One region of the Roseburia sp. 831b genome, then DNA from elsewhere that is predicted to be linked to it. Evidence: predicted binding sites of a transcription regulator. Region 1 holds the regulator's gene; the other holds the start of a gene.
What was found. The regulator HrcA, encoded in region 1, represses chaperone genes, less so after heat shock. The targets are predictions, from matches to a motif close to TGTTAGCACTCNNNNNNNNNGAGTGCTAACA.
Positions count from the first base shown of each region.

Region 2: a site for HrcA is predicted at 4,558-4,588, ahead of htpG (molecular chaperone HtpG). Genes of this name have one in related genera too.

Region 1 is NZ_CP135162.1:836,920-845,916, forward strand. It holds gene BIV16_RS03710 (efflux RND transporter periplasmic adaptor subunit) at 147-1,700, shown strand; gene BIV16_RS03715 (ABC transporter ATP-binding protein) at 1,718-2,398, shown strand; gene BIV16_RS03720 (ABC transporter permease) at 2,446-3,717, shown strand; gene hrcA (heat-inducible transcriptional repressor HrcA) at 4,023-5,075, shown strand; gene grpE (nucleotide exchange factor GrpE) at 5,091-5,732, shown strand; gene dnaK (molecular chaperone DnaK) at 5,841-7,712, shown strand; gene dnaJ (molecular chaperone DnaJ) at 7,996-8,997, shown strand, end outside.
Region 2 is NZ_CP135162.1:1,751,378-1,760,374, reverse strand. It holds gene BIV16_RS08145 (ABC transporter ATP-binding protein) at 1-328, opposite strand, end outside; gene BIV16_RS08140 (ABC transporter ATP-binding protein) at 331-2,094, opposite strand; gene htpG (molecular chaperone HtpG) at 2,319-4,433, opposite strand; gene BIV16_RS08130 (O-antigen ligase family protein) at 4,747-6,465, shown strand; gene BIV16_RS08125 (hypothetical protein) at 6,414-6,587, shown strand; gene BIV16_RS08120 (O-antigen ligase family protein) at 6,602-8,152, shown strand; gene BIV16_RS08115 (hypothetical protein) at 8,178-8,997, shown strand, end outside.

The DNA of each region.
Region 1 (8,997 bases):
GAAAGATTTCTTAAGAATTTTTAAAAATCGGATATTTTGAAACACAATGTGATATGATTTGAAAGGTTTCGTTGTCGGAGACCTGTTTTAGATGGACAGGTGTCCGATGATGAAACCAAAAAGAAAGTAAAAATAAGGAGAACAGCATGAAGGGAAATGTAAAATCAAAAAAAACAAAAGTAATTTTGATTGTGGTGGCAGTCATTCTTGTGGTTGTCATTGCGATTAGTTTCGTGGTGTCACGTCTTAAAACAGCAGTGGAGAGCGTGGCAAATACGGTAGAGGTTGAGACAGTGGAAAAAAGAGATTTGTCTGATTCCATTTCTTTGACCGGTACAGCGGCGGGTGCAAGTAAGACAAATATTACATCCAAGGCACAGGCAGAGGTAACAGCAGTGAATGTACAGGTAGGAGACCAGGTAACGGCGGGAGATGTGCTTTGTACCTTTGATTCCGCAGCAATTCAGGAGAACCTTTCCATTACAGAGAAAACACTGACAAACGAATCTGCAGTTACAAAAAATACGGCAAAACAGAATGAAAAGGCATTGAGCGATGCAAAATCAGATCAGCAGGATCAGTTAAATGCAGCAAACACAAAGATTACGCAGGCACAGGAAGATTATGATTCTGCCAATACAAAACTTGCCAACGACAGGAATACATTAGCAGCCAAACAGGCAGATTTAAGTGCAGCAGAAGCTGCAATGAATCAGGCGAACAGCGATGCGGCAGCAGCACCGGACGATACCACAAAGGCAAAAGCAGCAGAGAATGCAGCAACTACATATGAATCCTTAAAGACAGAGGTAAGTGCGCTTCAGTCACAGGTGGATACCGAGAGTGCATCTTTGACAGACTTAGCAAGAGCAGTTGATTCTGCAAAAAGTGATTATGACAGTGTAAAAAAATCAACAGATAAAGCAATTGCATCCGCACAGAATGTTGTAGATATGCAAGGATATCAGGATACCGATTCTGCGACACAAAAAACACAAAAAGATTTACAGAATCAGTTAGATGATTGTCAGATTGTTGCACCATGCGATGGTGTTGTAACGGCTGTAAACGTTTCTGTTGGGGATACCAATACACCGGGAACAACAATCATTACGATTGAAGACACAAGCAGCATGAAAATCAATGCAACGGTAAATGAGAGTGATATTTTAAAAATTCAGGAAGGCATGACTGCAGTTGTAAAGACAAATGCAACCGGTAATGAAGAGATTCCTGGTACTGTCAGCCGTGTAGTCCGCGTGAAAAATCAGTCCACAGCACCTACAACAGACAGCACAGCATCTGCATCCACATCTACAAGTGGAGGTTATGCGGCAGAGGTAACAGTAGGTCCATCCGATCTTTTGGTTGGAATGAGTGCAAAAGTAAAGGTTATCATCGAAGAGCGTAAAAATGTACTTGCAGTTCCATACGATTTGATTCAGACAGATGAGAACGGTAAAAATTATGTGATGCTCGCAGACTATCAGAAAGATGGTTCCGCAGTTGCAAAACGTTGTAATGTAGAAGTTGGAAAAGAAGTCAATTATTATACAGAGATTACAGGCGGAGACTTAAAAGAGGGAGATGCTTTGATTTATGATACTTCCATACAGGAAGGAGCAACGTTTTCTCCTAGCCAGATGTACTCGAATGGAACTACAACCGTAGAGAATGAGACAACGGAGGAAGAACAGTGAGTGAACCAGTAATTCGAATGGAACAAATTATTAAGAGGTATTATATTGGCCAGCCGAATGAACTTCAGATTTTAAACGGGATTGACCTTACAGTAGAAAAAGGTGAGTTTGTTTCGATTGTAGGAGAATCCGGTTCTGGTAAGAGTACGTTGATGAATATTATTGGTGTCCTCGACAGACAGACAGAAGGACGTTATTTTCTGGAAGGAAGGGATGTCAATATGATGCGTGATGAAGAACGAAGTGCAATTCGAAACAGACGAATTGGATTTGTTTTTCAGAATTTTAATCTGCTGCCACGTGCCAATGCATTGAAAAATGTAATGGTACCTCTTATGTATAGCGAAGAGCATATAAAAAATCAAAAAGAAAAAGCAATGGAAATGTTAGAAATGGTTGGAATGCAGGAGCGTGCACTGCATCGTCCAAATGAGCTTTCCGGTGGACAAAAACAGCGTGTTGCCATTGCAAGAGCAATGATTAATGACCCGGCAATTATTCTGGCAGATGAGCCTACTGGAGCGCTCGACTCCAAAACAAGTCATATGGTGATGGATTTATTTCATGAACTTCACGAGAAACAGGGAAAAACGATTGTATTAATTACACATTCTCAGGAACTTGCGGCAGAGACACAGCGTATTGTGACAATCCGTGATGGTAACGTGATATCGGATAATGGGGGTGTGAAAGCGTGATATTTGAAAATATTAAAGAGGCAATTACGAGCATATTTAGTAATAAAATGAGATCAATTCTAACGATGCTTGGAATCATCATCGGTATCAGTGCCGTGATTACCATTACGACGATAGGTAGTTCCATCAAGAGTACACTAAGTTCGACAATGAATTCGCTTGGTGGAAATACAGTTTCTGTTTATGTGGAAGCAAGATATCCGGAGGATGATGCAGACTGGGACACCTGGATTTATCCAGATATGAAAGAGAGTGATTATGTCACACAGGAGATGATTGATGCACTCAAAGAAAAATATCCGGGAGAATTTCAGGGGATTGCAGCCAACAATTACTTTACGGATGGTCAGGTAAGACAGGACAGTAAACGTTATGCAAACGTTAGTGTACAGGGAATGACATCAGAGTATCTTGATTATTTAAAGCTTGAATTATTAGAAGGACGTGGAATTACCGATAAGGACTGTGAAGGAAGAAAGAATGTCTGCGTCATTTCAGACCTTATGCAAAATCAATATTTTGGTGATGAAAATCCGATTGGCCAGGAAATCAGTGTGGATGCAAATGATGGAAATTCCTATGATTTTGTTGTGGTTGGTGTTTTCAAGTATAATTCGGCTCTTTTTGGAAAGATTGACACATCTGTTCCAGAAAAAGACCGTTCTACACCATTGCTGATTCCATATCAGACAACGACAAAACTGCAGGGAAGTGAACAGGTTGGATATGATATGTTTAACTTATTGATTAATTCAACTGCGGACATCGAACAGGCAACCCAGGATGCATCCGATTTCTTGAATCAGTATTATGAGAACAATGAAAACTTTAACATTGTAACGAACAATGCATCATCTAGTCTTGGAATTATTAATGTTGTGATTAATGTTGTAACCGTTGCAATTTCCGGAATCGCAGCAATCTCATTGATTGTTGGTGGTGTCGGTGTTATGAATATCATGCTGGTATCGATTACAGAGCGTACAAGAGAAATTGGTGTTCGTATGGCACTTGGAGCAAAACGAAAAGTGATTCGTATGCAGTTTGTGATTGAGGCGATTGTTCTTTGCCTGATTGGTGGAATGATTGGAATTACACTTGGCATTTTAAATGGATTCCTGTTAGGAAAAGTTGCAGGACTGATTATTCAGTCTGCCTACTCGGAATACTCCCAGTACATTATCATGTCCGTTCATCCATCACTCACCGCAATCTTATTGTCCTTGTTCTTCTCAATGCTCACAGGTGTATTTTTCGGATACTATCCTGCGAACAAGGCATCTAAGATGGAGGTCATTGACGCACTCCGCTACGAATAAAAGCGTGTTGAAGATTTGTTTCGGATAGAACAGATAGAGAAAAAAGAAGGGCGTATGTAGAAAAGATTATTATATAGAAGAAACCGGTGATTTTTGCATAAAAGTTAAAAGCAAAGGTCGCTGGTTTTCTTTTTTAGAAAAAAATCGAAAAAAAAGAAATTTTTTTGAAATGAGTGTTGACAAAGAAATATGATGGTGCTATCTTAAATACAAGGATATTAGCACTCCGCATTAATGAGTGCTAACAAATCTGAAAGCTTGTGAGAAAAAGTACCAAGTTCTAAGAGAAAGACAGGAGCGATGACATGGAAGAGTTCGAATTAGATGATCGAAAAACTAAAATTTTAAATGCAATCATCAAGAACTATATGGAAACTGGTGAGCCGGTTGGTTCTAGAACAATTTCCAAGTATACAGATTTGAATCTAAGTTCTGCAACAATCCGAAATGAGATGGCAGATTTAGAGGAATTAGGATACATTGTTCAGCCACATACTTCGGCAGGACGAATTCCATCGGATAAAGGATATCGTTTCTATGTGGACAATCTGATGGCAGAGAAGAATCAGGAAGTGTCCGACATGAAGGATTTTGTAATCGAACATACCGAGAAGATGGAACAGGTCTTACAGAAAGTTGCAAAAATACTTGCGACAAATACCAACTATGCGACCATGGTATCGGCGCCATCCTATCATAAGAACAAGGTGAAATTCATTCAGTTGTCGAACGTGCAGGATGATCAGATTCTTGCAGTAATCGTAACAGAGGGCAACATCGTAAAGAACAAGATGATTTCTGTTTCAGAGCCAATCGACAATGAGACGATGTTGAAACTGAACATCCTACTGAATTCCAATTTGAATGGTCTTGCATTGCAGGATATCAATCTTGCCACAATCGCAAAACTGAAAGAGCAGGCAGGAATCCATAGCGACATTATCAGTAATGTGTTAGATACCATTGCAGAGACGATGGGAGCAGATGATGACATTCGAATCTATACAAGCGGTGCAACAAACTTTTTCAAGTATCCGGAATTAAGTGATTCGGAGAAAGCAAGTGAACTGATTTCCACATTCGAAGAGAAACAACAGTTAGCAAGCCTTGTGACAGAGAATCTTTTGGATGAGGAGAATACCGGAATACAGGTTTATATCGGAAATGAAAGCCCGATTCAGACCATGAAAGATTGCAGTGTTGTGACAGCAACCTACGAGCTTGGCGAGGGTGTTCGAGGAACGATTGGAATTGTCGGACCGAAGCGAATGGATTATGAAAAAGTAATGGATAATTTAAAAACGCTGAAAAATTCTTTAGATGGAATTTTAGATAAACAAAAGAATGAGTTAGAATAGAAAGGTGGCTGGATGATGGCAGAGAATAAAGAAGAAGTTTTAGAAGAAGTTTTAGAAGATTTAGAAAAAGAAGCAGCAGAATCTGAAGAGACAACAGCGGAAGACACCACTTCTACCGAAGAAGAAACTTCCGAGGAACATACAGAACAGACAGAGGAAGAAAGCGAATCAGACGATTCAGCTTCCGATGAGAAGAAAGGATTTTTCAAAAAGAAAAAGGACAAAAAAGACGAACAGATTGAAGATTTAAACGATCGTTTGAAACGTCAGATGGCAGAATTTGATAACTTTAGAAAACGTTCTGAAAAAGAAAAATCCCAGATGTATGATATGGGTGCTAAAACAGTTGTAGAAAAGATTTTACCAGTTGTTGATAACTTCGAAAGAGGTCTTGCAGCAGTCCCGGAAGAGAATAAAGAAGATGCATTCGTAGCCGGAATGGATAAAATCTACAAACAGATGATGACCGTATTAGAGGAGATTGGAGTAAAACCAATCGAGGCAGTTGGTCAGGAATTTGATCCAAATTTCCATAACGCAGTGATGCATGTGGAAGATGAAGAACTTGGCGAAAATGTAATCGCAGAGGAACTTCAGAAAGGTTATATGTACCGTGATGCAGTTGTAAGACACAGCATGGTAAAAGTGGCAAACTAATTTTATCTGTTGCATAAATAATTCAAACAATAGATAAAATTTAGATAAGAGCAAATGCTCATAAGAACAAGTAAATTAAGTTTCATTTTATAATAGGAGGAAAAGATCATGAGTAAAATCATTGGTATTGACTTAGGAACAACAAACAGTTGTGTAGCTGTTATGGAAGGTGGAAAACCTACCGTTATCGCAAACCAGGAAGGTGCAAGAACAACACCATCTATCGTTGCATTTACAAAAACAGGAGAAAGATTAGTCGGTGAACCTGCAAAACGTCAGGCTGTTACAAACGCTGACAAGACAATCTCTTCTATCAAGAGACATATGGGTGAAGATTACAAGAAAACAATCGATGACAAACAGTATTCTCCACAGCAGATTTCCGCTATGATTCTTCAGAAATTAAAAGCAGATGCAGAAGGATATTTAGGAGAAAAAGTAACAGAAGCTGTTATCACAGTACCTGCTTACTTCAACGATGCTCAGCGTCAGGCAACCAAAGATGCTGGTAAGATTGCAGGTCTTGATGTAAAACGTATCATCAACGAGCCTACAGCAGCAGCATTAGCTTACGGTCTTGACAACGAAAAAGAACAGAAAATCATGGTATATGATTTAGGTGGTGGTACATTCGATGTATCTATTATCGAAATCGGTGACGGTGTTATCGAAGTATTATCTACAAACGGTGATACACACCTTGGTGGTGATGATTTTGATAACAAGATTACACAGTGGATGATTGATGAATTCAAGAAAGCAGAAGGTGTTGACTTATCAACCGATAAGATGGCACTTCAGAGATTAAAAGAAGCAGCAGAGAAAGCAAAGAAAGAGTTATCTTCTGCTACAACTACAAACATCAACTTACCATTCATCACAGCAACAGCTGAGGGACCAAAACATTTCGATATGAACCTCACAAGAGCAAAATTTGATGAATTGACACACGACTTAGTAGAAAGAACAGCTATTCCAGTACAGAAAGCTATGCAGGATGCAGGACTTACAAACGCTGATTTAGGTCAGGTATTATTAGTTGGTGGTTCTACACGTATCCCAGCTGTACAGGATAAAGTAAGACAGTTAACAGGCAAAGAGCCAAGCAAATCCTTAAACCCAGATGAATGTGTAGCACTTGGTGCTTCTATCCAGGGTGGTAAATTAGCAGGAGATGCCGGTGCAGGCGAAATCTTACTTCTTGATGTAACTCCATTATCCTTATCTATCGAGACAATGGGTGGTGTTGCTACAAGATTGATTGAGAGAAATACAACAATTCCTACCAAGAAGAGCCAGATCTTCTCTACAGCAGCAGATAACCAGACAGCCGTTGATATCAACGTTGTACAGGGTGAGAGACAGTTCGCAAGAGATAACAAATCCCTTGGACAGTTCCGTCTGGATGGTATCCCACCAGCACGTCGTGGTGTTCCACAGATTGAAGTTACATTCGATATTGATGCAAACGGTATCGTAAACGTATCTGCAAAAGATCTTGGTACAGGAAAAGAACAGCACATCACAATCACATCCGGAACATCTATGTCTGATGATGAAATCGATAAGGCTGTAAAAGAAGCTGCTGAGTTCGAAGCACAGGATAAGAAGAGAAAAGAAGCAATCGATGCAAGAAACGATGCTGATTCCTTCGTATTCCAGACACAGCAGGCATTAGACCAGGTTGGTGATCAGGTTGACGCAAACGACAAAGCAGAAGTAGAAGCAGACTTAAATGCAGTAAAATCATTCTTAGATGCTCATCAGAATGCAGAAGACATGACAGACGCTGACATCGCTGAGTTAAAAGCAGCTCAGGAGAAATTAACACAGAGCGCTCAGAAAGTATTTGCTAAGATGTACGAACAGGCTCAGGCAGCTCAGGGAGCAGCTGGTGCTGGCCCAGATATGGGTGGTGCTCAGGCAGGTGCTACACAGGCAGATGATGATGTTGTAGATGCAGACTACAAGGAAGTATAGAATTGAGTCATTCTAAAGTCGGCGATGCACCAGAGGGTGCGTCGCCGAAGAATGACTAACAATTCTACAAAGTTTGCAAAGGCAGCAAACTTCTGAGTCATTCTAAAATCGACAACGAACCAGAGGGTGCGTCGCCGAAGAATGACTAACAATTCTACAAAGTTTGCAAAGGCAGCAAACTTTAGAGTTGTTAGATGTATGGATAGAGGGGTTTCCAGGTATGGATGTATCTGGAAACCTTACTGTATTGTAAGATGGATGAGTGATATTAGAGGAAAAAGTTATGGCAGATAAGAGAGATTATTATGAGGTATTAGGCGTTCCAAAGAATGCGACTGAGGCCGAGATTAAGAAGGCGTTCCGTACCACTGCGAAGAAATATCATCCGGATATGCATCCAGGTGATAAGGAGTGTGAGGAGAAGTTTAAAGAGGCGCAGGAAGCTTATGCTGTATTAAGTGATGCAGAAAAGAGAAGACAATACGATCAGTTCGGTCATGCTGCATTTGACGGAAGCGCAGGAGCAGGAGCTGGTGGATTCGATTTCTCCGGCATGGATATGGGAGATATCTTTGGAGATATTTTCGGAGATTTCTTCGGTGGCGGTTCTAGACGTAGAGATAACAGTGGCCCTATGAAAGGTGCAAACCTTCGTACAAGCGTGCGCATTACATTTGAAGAGGCTGTTTTCGGTTGTGAAAAAGAAATCGAAATGGTATTAAAAGATGAGTGTAAGACCTGTCATGGAACAGGTGCTAAACCTGGAACCAATCCAGAAACCTGTACAAAATGTGGTGGTAAAGGTAAAGTTGTCTTTACCCAGCAGTCCTTCCTTGGAACAGTTCAGAATGTGCAGACCTGTCCGGATTGTGGAGGCAAGGGTAAGATTGTACGTGAGAAGTGTCCAGATTGTCGTGGAACAGGTTATATTGCAAGCAAGAAGAAGATTCAGGTATCTATTCCAGCCGGTATTGACAACGGACAGAGTGTCCGTATCCGTGAAAAAGGGGAACCGGGTGTAAATGGCGGACCAAGAGGAGATTTGCTGGTTGAAGTAATTGTATCCAGACATCCAATTTTCCAGCGTCAGGATATGAATATTTTCTCCACAGCACCAATTTCCTACGCGATTGCGGCATTAGGGGGAACAATCCGAATCAACACAGTGGATGGAGATATCTTGTACGATGTAAAACCAGGTACACAGACAGATACCAAGATTCGTTTAAAAGGAAAAGGTGTTCCATCCTTGCGTAATAAAGCTGTACGTGGAGACCATTATGTA
Region 2 (8,997 bases), 910 kb from region 1:
TAGTTGCATCGGAGAGAGTCTGGACTTCTTCTTTCGTCAGATTTTTTGCCATGTAATACTGGTTATTATAAAGTAAAATCTGATAAAAAGGACCATCGTAGTCGTCGGAAAAATCTCTGGTTAAGTAAGTGTCATCGTAGGCAATGGCATGACTGCCATCCTCGGTTGTCACGGCGTAAGGAGTGTAGTAACCGTTGATGTAGCGGTCGATTGCATTTCCGATGATAATAGGGCGGTAAAGCTCGACCACGATAATAAACAAAACCAGGACGGTAGCGGTGGTCATGGCCCATTTATGTGGTTTTAAGTAAGAAAGTAATCGCTTCATGGTTACACCTCCTTTTCTAAGTTTGCAACGGCTTCGCCGTTAGCGGCCTCTAACTGCTGTTTTAAAAACATGTCTTTGTAAATTCCGTTTTGTTTCATTAAGGATTCATGGTTTCCGATTTCTTTTGCCATTCCGTCCTCTAACACCATAATGACATCGGCATTCTGAATGGTGGAAATCCGGTGTGCAATTAAAATCGTTGTTTTTCCGGCACGGTTTTTCTTAAGGTTCGTTAAGATGTGTTCCTCTGTGTCTGTATCGACTGCGGAGAGTGCATCGTCTAAAATCAAAATTGGTGCATCCTTCATCAGGGCGCGGGCGATAGAGCTGCGCTGCTTTTGTCCGCCGGATAAGGTGACACCGCGCTCGCCGACAATGGTTTCGTAGCCATCCGGGAAAGCCACAATGTTTTCATGAATGCAGGCGGCTGTCGTCGCTTTGGTGATTGCTTCCATATCCTCATCTTCGACACCGAAAGCGATATTGGATTTTAAGGTATCGGAAAACAAAAAGTTGTCCTGCGGAACATATCCGATGCTGGTGCGCAGTGTTTTAAGCGGGATGGTGTTAATGTCTTTTCCATCGATAAAAATCATGCCAGGTTTTGCGTTGTATAGATGCAATAAAAGGTTGACCAGGGTAGATTTTCCGTTCCCGGTACGGCCGACAATCGCAAGCGTGGTGCCGGCATCGATGTGAAGGTTGATATCTTTTAAAGTAGGTTCCGTTTGCCCATGATGCAGGAAAGTTAGATGGGAAAATGTGATGGAACCTTTGATTTTCTCCACATCTTTGGTATCCGCATCGTCAAAGATTTCCGGTTTTTCTTCCATGACATCCTGAATACGGCGGATGGAGGCAGAGCCTTGTGAAAACATATTGACGGCATCTCCGCAGGCTAACATAGGCCAGACCAACATATTGATGTACTGGTTAAAGGCGACAAACCGGCCGAGTGTGATATCACCAATTAAGGCAAGGTAACCACCGTAAATCAACGTGATTAAGCTGGAAAGACCGATGATGACATCCAAAAGAGGGATGACAATAGACTGTAATTTTGCAATGGAAAGGTTTTTCTCCATCGTGTTTTGATTTTCTTTGGTAAAAGCGCGAAGCTGTGCACGCTCCCGTACAAATGCTTTGATTACGCGGATACCGGAAAAACTTTCCTGAACGTAATCGGTTAAGTTAGACACGGCTTCCTGACGGTCAAGGAAACGGGAGCGGATGATTTTTCCATAATAGATTTCTCCAAGCAGAATCAAAATCATCGGAATCATGGTAAGTAAGGTCAGTTTTACATTGACATAGTACATCATCTGACCAATGACCATAATCGTCATAACGGAGGCATCAAACACACAGATGATGGCGGGACCAATTGACATACGGATGTTGTTTAAGTCACTGGTAAAACGTGTCATAAGGTCACCGGTTTTGTGTTCGTTGTAATATTCGACGCTCATTTTTTCAAGGTGGGCAAACATGTCGTTTCGAAGTTCTTTTTCGATGGAGCGGGAGGCGCCAAACAAAAAATAACGCCATAGGAAACGACCGACTGCTAAAAGAAGTCCCAGGATAAGAATGTAAAGCAAAAGCATTTTTATGCCGTTCCAGTCAAGGTTATGAGCGGTCAGCCCATCCGTGATGGTTCCGGTCAGCTTTGGAATGAAAATATTGGCAAAGTCGACGGCAAAGAGTGCTAATATTCCAAGAAAATATTGTAGTCTGTGTTTTTTCAAATACGTTGATATAAATTGCATAGAAGTCACCATATCTTTCTGTAACAGTAATGATTCTATTCTATACTTTTTAATAGGAAGATACAAGACAAAAGTTGAAAAAAACGAACATATTTTCGAAAAGTAAAATGGGAGAAGATATTTTGGGAAAAATCAAAAGAGCAGTAGAAAAACAGGACGGCAAAAAGAAAAGGAAAATCTTTTTGTCCGTCCTGTTAAAATAGCTGGGCTAAAAATATTTGTTTTTATTTTGCAAGCAACATCATGATTTCATTACTTCTTGCAACGAATTTGCTCATAGCATCTACGGATAATGGCTGGTTGGTTAAGACAGCTAAATCGTAGAGCTGTTCGCAGAACATTGGAACATGCTCGGAATCTTTGTGCTCAAAGATGTACTGAACAAGTTTGTTATTTGCATTTAAGGTAAGAGTCTGGTCGCCACCGAACATAGATGGATCAAAACCACCCATTCCGTTCATGGCATACATCTTCATCATATCCTGCATACGTCTTCCTTCTTCGGAAAGTGTAATGATAGAGGAGATGCCTTCGTTCTTTAATTTCTCTACTTTTACAACTAATTTATCGTTGTTTAAAGCTTTACGGAAAGTCTCTGTCAAGGTATCTGTTTCGGCTTTTAAATCTTCTGCATTTGTCTCTTCTTTCAAAGATTCGGTCAGGTCAGCATCAATACGCATGAATTTGTAGTTTTCATTTCTCTGCTCTAACTGGGAAATGAAGGAGGTATCGATGTTGTGGTCTAAGATAACCGCATCCATGTTCTGCTCTTTGAAGAGTTTGATGTATTGTCCCTGCTGAACTTTATCGGTTACATAGTAGATGACTTTTCTTTCATCTTTTTCTTCTGTATCAGAAGCAGTGCTGTCAGAATCAGAATGATCTGATGAAGCGCTGTCACTAGCGTCTTTAGCTGTAGAATCATTGCTGTCATTTTCCTCCGTGTTCGCTTTTTCCTCTTCTTTTACAAGAAGTTCTGGAAGCGTAAGGTATTTGTCATCTAAGTTTTTGAATAGGATGTAGTCATTCATCTTATCACAGAATTTGGTGTCTTTTAAGCAGCCAAATTTGATGAATGGGCTGATGTCATCCCAGTATTTTTCATAAGATTCTTTATCTGTTTTGCACATTCCAATCAGTTTATCTGCAACTTTCTTGGTGATGTAATCGGAAATCTTTTTCACGAATCCATCGTTCTGCAGAGCACTTCTGGAAACATTTAATGGAAGGTCAGGGCAGTCGATGACACCTTTTAAGAGCATTAAGAACTCTGGGATGACTTCCTTAATGTTGTCTGCGATAAAGACCTGATTGTTGTATAATTTGATGGTTCCTTCGATGGAATCGTACTCGGTATTAATCTTAGGGAAGTAAAGAATACCTTTTAAGTTAAATGGGTAGTCCATGTTCAGATGAATCCAGAACAATGGCTCTTTGTAATCTAAGAATACCTTGCGGTAGAATTCTTTGTATTCTTCATCGGTACAATCGTTCGGATTCTTGGTCCAAAGTGGGTTGGTATCGTTCAAGGCAACCGGACGTTTTACAATCTTTAATTTATCCTTTGCTGGAGATACTTCAACGACTTCTTTTTTACCGTTTTCATTTTCTTTTTCTTCTGTTTTGGCTTCTTCGTGAATCTCTTCCACAACAGTATCGGTATCCAATTTATCGGCAGCGTCGATGGTTTCATATTCTGTTTCCGCATTTGCCTTGCTTAAGAAGATTGGAGTTGGCATGAAAGAGCAGTACTTCTGAATGACTTCTTTTGCGCGATATTCATTTGCAAATTCTACACAGTCTTCGTTTAAATATAAAGTAATCTCTGTACCAATTGTGGTCTTTGTACCATCTTCGATGTCATAATCGGTACCGCCATCGCAGGTCCAGTGAACTGGTGTAGAACCTTCTTTATAAGAAAGGGTATCGATGGTAACACGGTCTGCTACCATGAATGCAGAGTAGAAACCAAGTCCGAAATGACCGATAATCTGATCGTCATTTGCTTTATCTTTGTACTTCTCGATGAAGTCGGTTGCACCGGAAAATGCAATCTGACAAATATATTCTTCCACTTCATCTGCTGTCATACCAAGACCGTTATCGATGAATTTTAAGGTTTTTTCTTCTGGGTTTACGATGACCTCAATTTTCTTTTTGTAATCTGCAGGGAACTGGTATTCTCCCATCATCTCTAATTTTTCTAATTTTGTGATAGCATCGCATCCGTTTGAAATCAACTCACGGTAGAAGATATCGTGATCGGAATATAACCATTTCTTGATAATTGGAAACAGGTTATCGCTATCGATTGAAAGACTTCCATGTTTGTTTGACATAATACAACACTCCTTTAGTTCAATATGGTAATTTTTTCTTTGCGCGAATGCCACAAAGAAATCTTTTTATTGTTTTTCCTGATAAATTCCATATTAGTACCTCCATGACAAAAAGTCAATAAAAAATTAGCACTCTTTTAAAATGAGTGCTAACAAAAAGCGGGAGCGGTGGAAATGGCAGGGGGTTCGGGAATTCTAAAATCTTTATAAACTGGGGAATGGAGAAACATCTTGTCGTAGAAACAAAAAATAACTATAATAAAGCATAGAAAGAATTGTGATACTTACAATACACGATAACAAGGATACAACAATGGAAACTTACAAAAGTAAAATACTTCAACTTTTCCACGGATTTGACAAGGAAAAGTTAAGTAAGGCAGGGAAAAAGGTGACGCAGATTTTTTCCTGGATACAGGATAAGGCAGTTTTCTTTTATACAATCTTAATCTTGTGTGTGCTGCCACTATACACAAAGCAGGGCTATTTTGCACTGACGCTGGCAAAATTCCAGTTTATGGAGCATGCGACCTTATTATTTGGTGGCATCTTTTTGGTATGCAATCTGACGTGTAATGTGATAAACCGGAAAAAGATATTTTTTGCAAAGTGGAATGGTATGGATTGCCTGGCACTTTTGTTTCTACTTGCCGGGGGAATCAGCGTGCGGTTTTCAGAGTATGGAATGGAAGCTTTTACCGGGGAGTGCGGAAGAAGAAACGGACTTTTGATTTATTTAATTTATGCACTCGCCATATTTCTGATTGTGGAGAATGGAAAGTTATACCGCTGGAGCCTGTATGCGATGGAGCTTGCCGCTATTTTTATCTGTGGAATCGGCATCTTGAATCATTTTGGCGCGGACCCACTTCATTTTTTCTGGGATCTTGTGGAAGAGCAGCAGACCTATTTTTCTTCCACGATTGGGCATATTGACGTGTTTGGCGTCTATGCAGGGATGATGTTTGCATTTGCAGCGACTGGTTTTCTTATGGCAAAAAAATGGCAGGAGAAAACGCTACATATAATTACAAGTGTAGTTACAATGTGCGCGGTATTAACCAACAGTGCGGACGGGGCATTTCTTGGAGTGATTGTCTTTTTCCTGTTTGGCTGGATTCTGATTCAAAATGTCAGAATGTTTTTGGAATATGATGGATTGCTGGTTGCTTTTTTTGCAATGTCGCTTATGATGCGGGTCTTGCAAAAGCAAATCGGCGGGGCAAAACCAGTGGATGGAGTCAGCCAAATAATGCTGGAGGGCAAAATTGCAGGAATTGGGCTTGCGGTAACACTGGGAGCAGCACTTTTGGTTGTGCTTGGAGCAATCTTATATGGAATGGGAACCAGACAAAGACAGAGTCCAAAAAGAGAGGACAGAAAACAAAAACGTGCGCAGTTAAAAAGAGTGTTGCGGATTGGAAAGCGGATTTTAGAAGTACTGCTTGCACTCGTGTTATTACTTATTGTAATGATGTTTGTAGTTGTAAATAGCAATAAAGGCGCAATTCATGCATCCTCCCTTTTGGAAAAACTTCACATTACCCGGGAGTGGGGAAATTACAGAGGTTATATCTGGCTAAAAACGGTGGATTATTATAATGGACTGCCACTTTTCCAGAAGCTGTTTGGAACGGGACCGGATACCACATATCAGATTTATCAGCAGATTTGTACGGAAAGCTTTTTGACGGATTACGGCTCTTATTTTGACAATGCACACAATGAATATCTGCAGCTGCTTTTGACACATGGAATCATTGGACTGGGTGCGTATGTTGGCTGGATTTTTCTTTCTATTAGAAAATGCATGCAAAAAGGAAAAGAGGATGCGGAATTTACCGCAATTGCGTTTGCAATTTTCGCTTATATGACAATGGCATTGGTTGGAATCCAGATGATTACCTGTATGGGAATCGTGGTTGTGTTACTTGGATTCGGACGATGTGAAAGTACGTTGGAGACAGGAGGCAGTAACTCATGGCAAATAAGATTAGCAAAAAAAAGAAAAAAGAGCAGGATAACATCATAACGGCACAGGTGATAGGAATTGGGATTGGGATTGCGATAGGATTTCTGCTGCTGGTTCTTCTTATTTATGTGATTGGAACAAACGGCACACAAGAGGTACAAAACATCGTGAATCAGATGTAGAAAGAGGGCATAAGATGAGTGACAAAAGAAAACGGGCTGGTACGATTTTATTTTTGATATTAATGGGGATTTATCCCTTCGTGATGACAAACGGATATTATAATGTGACGGCGACAAAATATTGTTTGTTTGCGGTTACTACAATCTGTATTTCGTTTTATGTCATATTAAGCGGCTATTCCGGGCGTGTAGTGCAAGAAAAGGGCTTTCATCCAAGAAAAGCAAACGAAATCTGGAAAAGTTTTAGTGCGACAGATAAATGGATGATTGTTTTCCTTACATCCGTAGTTGTATCATTTTTATTTGCAAAAAAGAAAAACGTGGCATTTACCGGCAGTACAGACGGGCATATTGGTCTTTATTTTATGTTCCTTTTGCTCTTACTTTATGTGGTAGCAAAAAAAGAGATTGTACTGTCCAAAAAACTGTTCTTTTGGATGACGCTTGCGGCAGATGTTGTAATTCTTTTTGCAATGATACAGTTTTTGGGCGCAGATTCGTTTGGAATACTGACAAATTTAAAGACGGATAAAATTAACAATTACCTCTCGACGTTTGGCAACACGGGGGTATATGGACAATATTTAACGCTGGTGGTTCCGGTTGCAATTTACAATTATTGCAGACCAATGCAAGGAAAACAGAACGAAAAACTGCCTGGCTTCCTGGAAAAAGTATTTTACGGTATCAGCTGTGGAATTGGAACGATTGGTGTTTTAATCTCAAATACGGATGCAACCTATTTGGGATTTGCTGTGGCAGCAGGCCTTCTTTTGCTTTTGATGATAAAAGAAAAGGCGTCGTGTCTTAGGTTCTTAGAGAGCTTAGCAGTGGAAGGCGTCACAGCACTTCTTTTTGGCAGAATTTATGCTGCGTGTCATAGCGCAAGACCGGTTTCAAGTATGGGAAGATATGCAATGAATGTAAAATTATGTCTCTTTTTCATAGGAGTGATTGTATGCCTGTGGCTGATATGCCGTTTCCTTTTACAATCGGAAAAATGTTACCGGGTACTACATGTGTTTGCAGCTGTTGTGACAGTTGTTGTGGTCGTTACAATTCTTGGTGCATTTGTTTATTTTTCTGCGATTGACAGAACTACAAATATAGGTAGATTGGACGGATATTTCCGTTTCAGTAAGGAGTGGGGAACGCAAAGAGGATATGTATGGACCTGGCTTTTCCAGATTTTTCTGGATGCCCCGCTTTTTCAGAAGTTATTCGGTGCCGGACAGGGAAGTGTGGTCCTGGAACTGTTTACCTATCATGCAAAAGAAATGATATATGATTTGGAATACTATTTTGACAATGCACACAATGTGTACCTTCACTATCTGACGACAATCGGAATTTTTGGCTGTGTTTCCTACCTTGGTGTTTTGATTTCTGCCGTAGCAAAGGGAATAAAGCGCGAGATGTCAGATGCAAAAAAGGCATTGTTGATACCGGTTGTCGCATATGCTATACAGGATATTTTCAGTATTTTACAACCGATTACATTGCCACTCTTTTTCCTCTATCTTGCAATTTTAGCAGGATGCAAGGAGGAAAAGAAAGTATCATAAACACAGGAAAGATGAGGTGTTTCTTTTGATTTTACTGAATGCAAACACAGAAACAAAACAGACATTTGAAAAAGTAATTGAAACAATGGGAGAGAACGTGAAGTGGACGGGACTGATTGCAGTCTTAGAGGATTACCTGATTTTACAGGGAGAAGTGCGTTCTCTCTTTTTTCATTTCGAAAATAAAAAGGTCGCGACAAATATCATAGACATTCCCGTCAATCAGGAAGAAGTCATTGAGCTGGTTTTATATCCGAAGGTGCAAAATGTGCTTAATATGACGCTTTATGCATTTGGAAAATGGGGCATGATAAAAGGACTCCGCGTGGATCAGGATTATGCAAAATTAGACCAGTTGTTTGCCAAAATATTAGAGGAAATCTATGTAGAGCCGGCGTTTTCCAGAGAAAAATTCCGCTTCTACAAGGAAGGAATCCGCCTGACTTTTGAGGATGTTGTACAGGCAATGCTTGAGGTACAGCAAAAACCGGCACAGGAGCCGGAACTTGCAGAGGAAGAAAAGCAAGGACTTTGGCACAAGCTGATTTGGAAAAAGTTAGATACTTCTTTTCAAAAGGTGGAGACAACCCTTGCGGAACGACGGAAGGAGCGTCTTGGACATAATTTTTACCTGGTTGGCTATCTTTGTCCAAAGTGCAAACAAAAAATGCATATGGTCGTGTTCCCGGAGGGCAAGGAGCTTCTTGTGGATACCGAAGAGGGAAAAGTCTATTTAGCAAGAGCCTATGCATGTGACCATTGCAATTGTTTTTACACCCCGCGGCCAAAGAAACTTTTAGCGGAGGGCGCATGCTACGAAATGCCGTTTTTGTCTGACCGAAAAG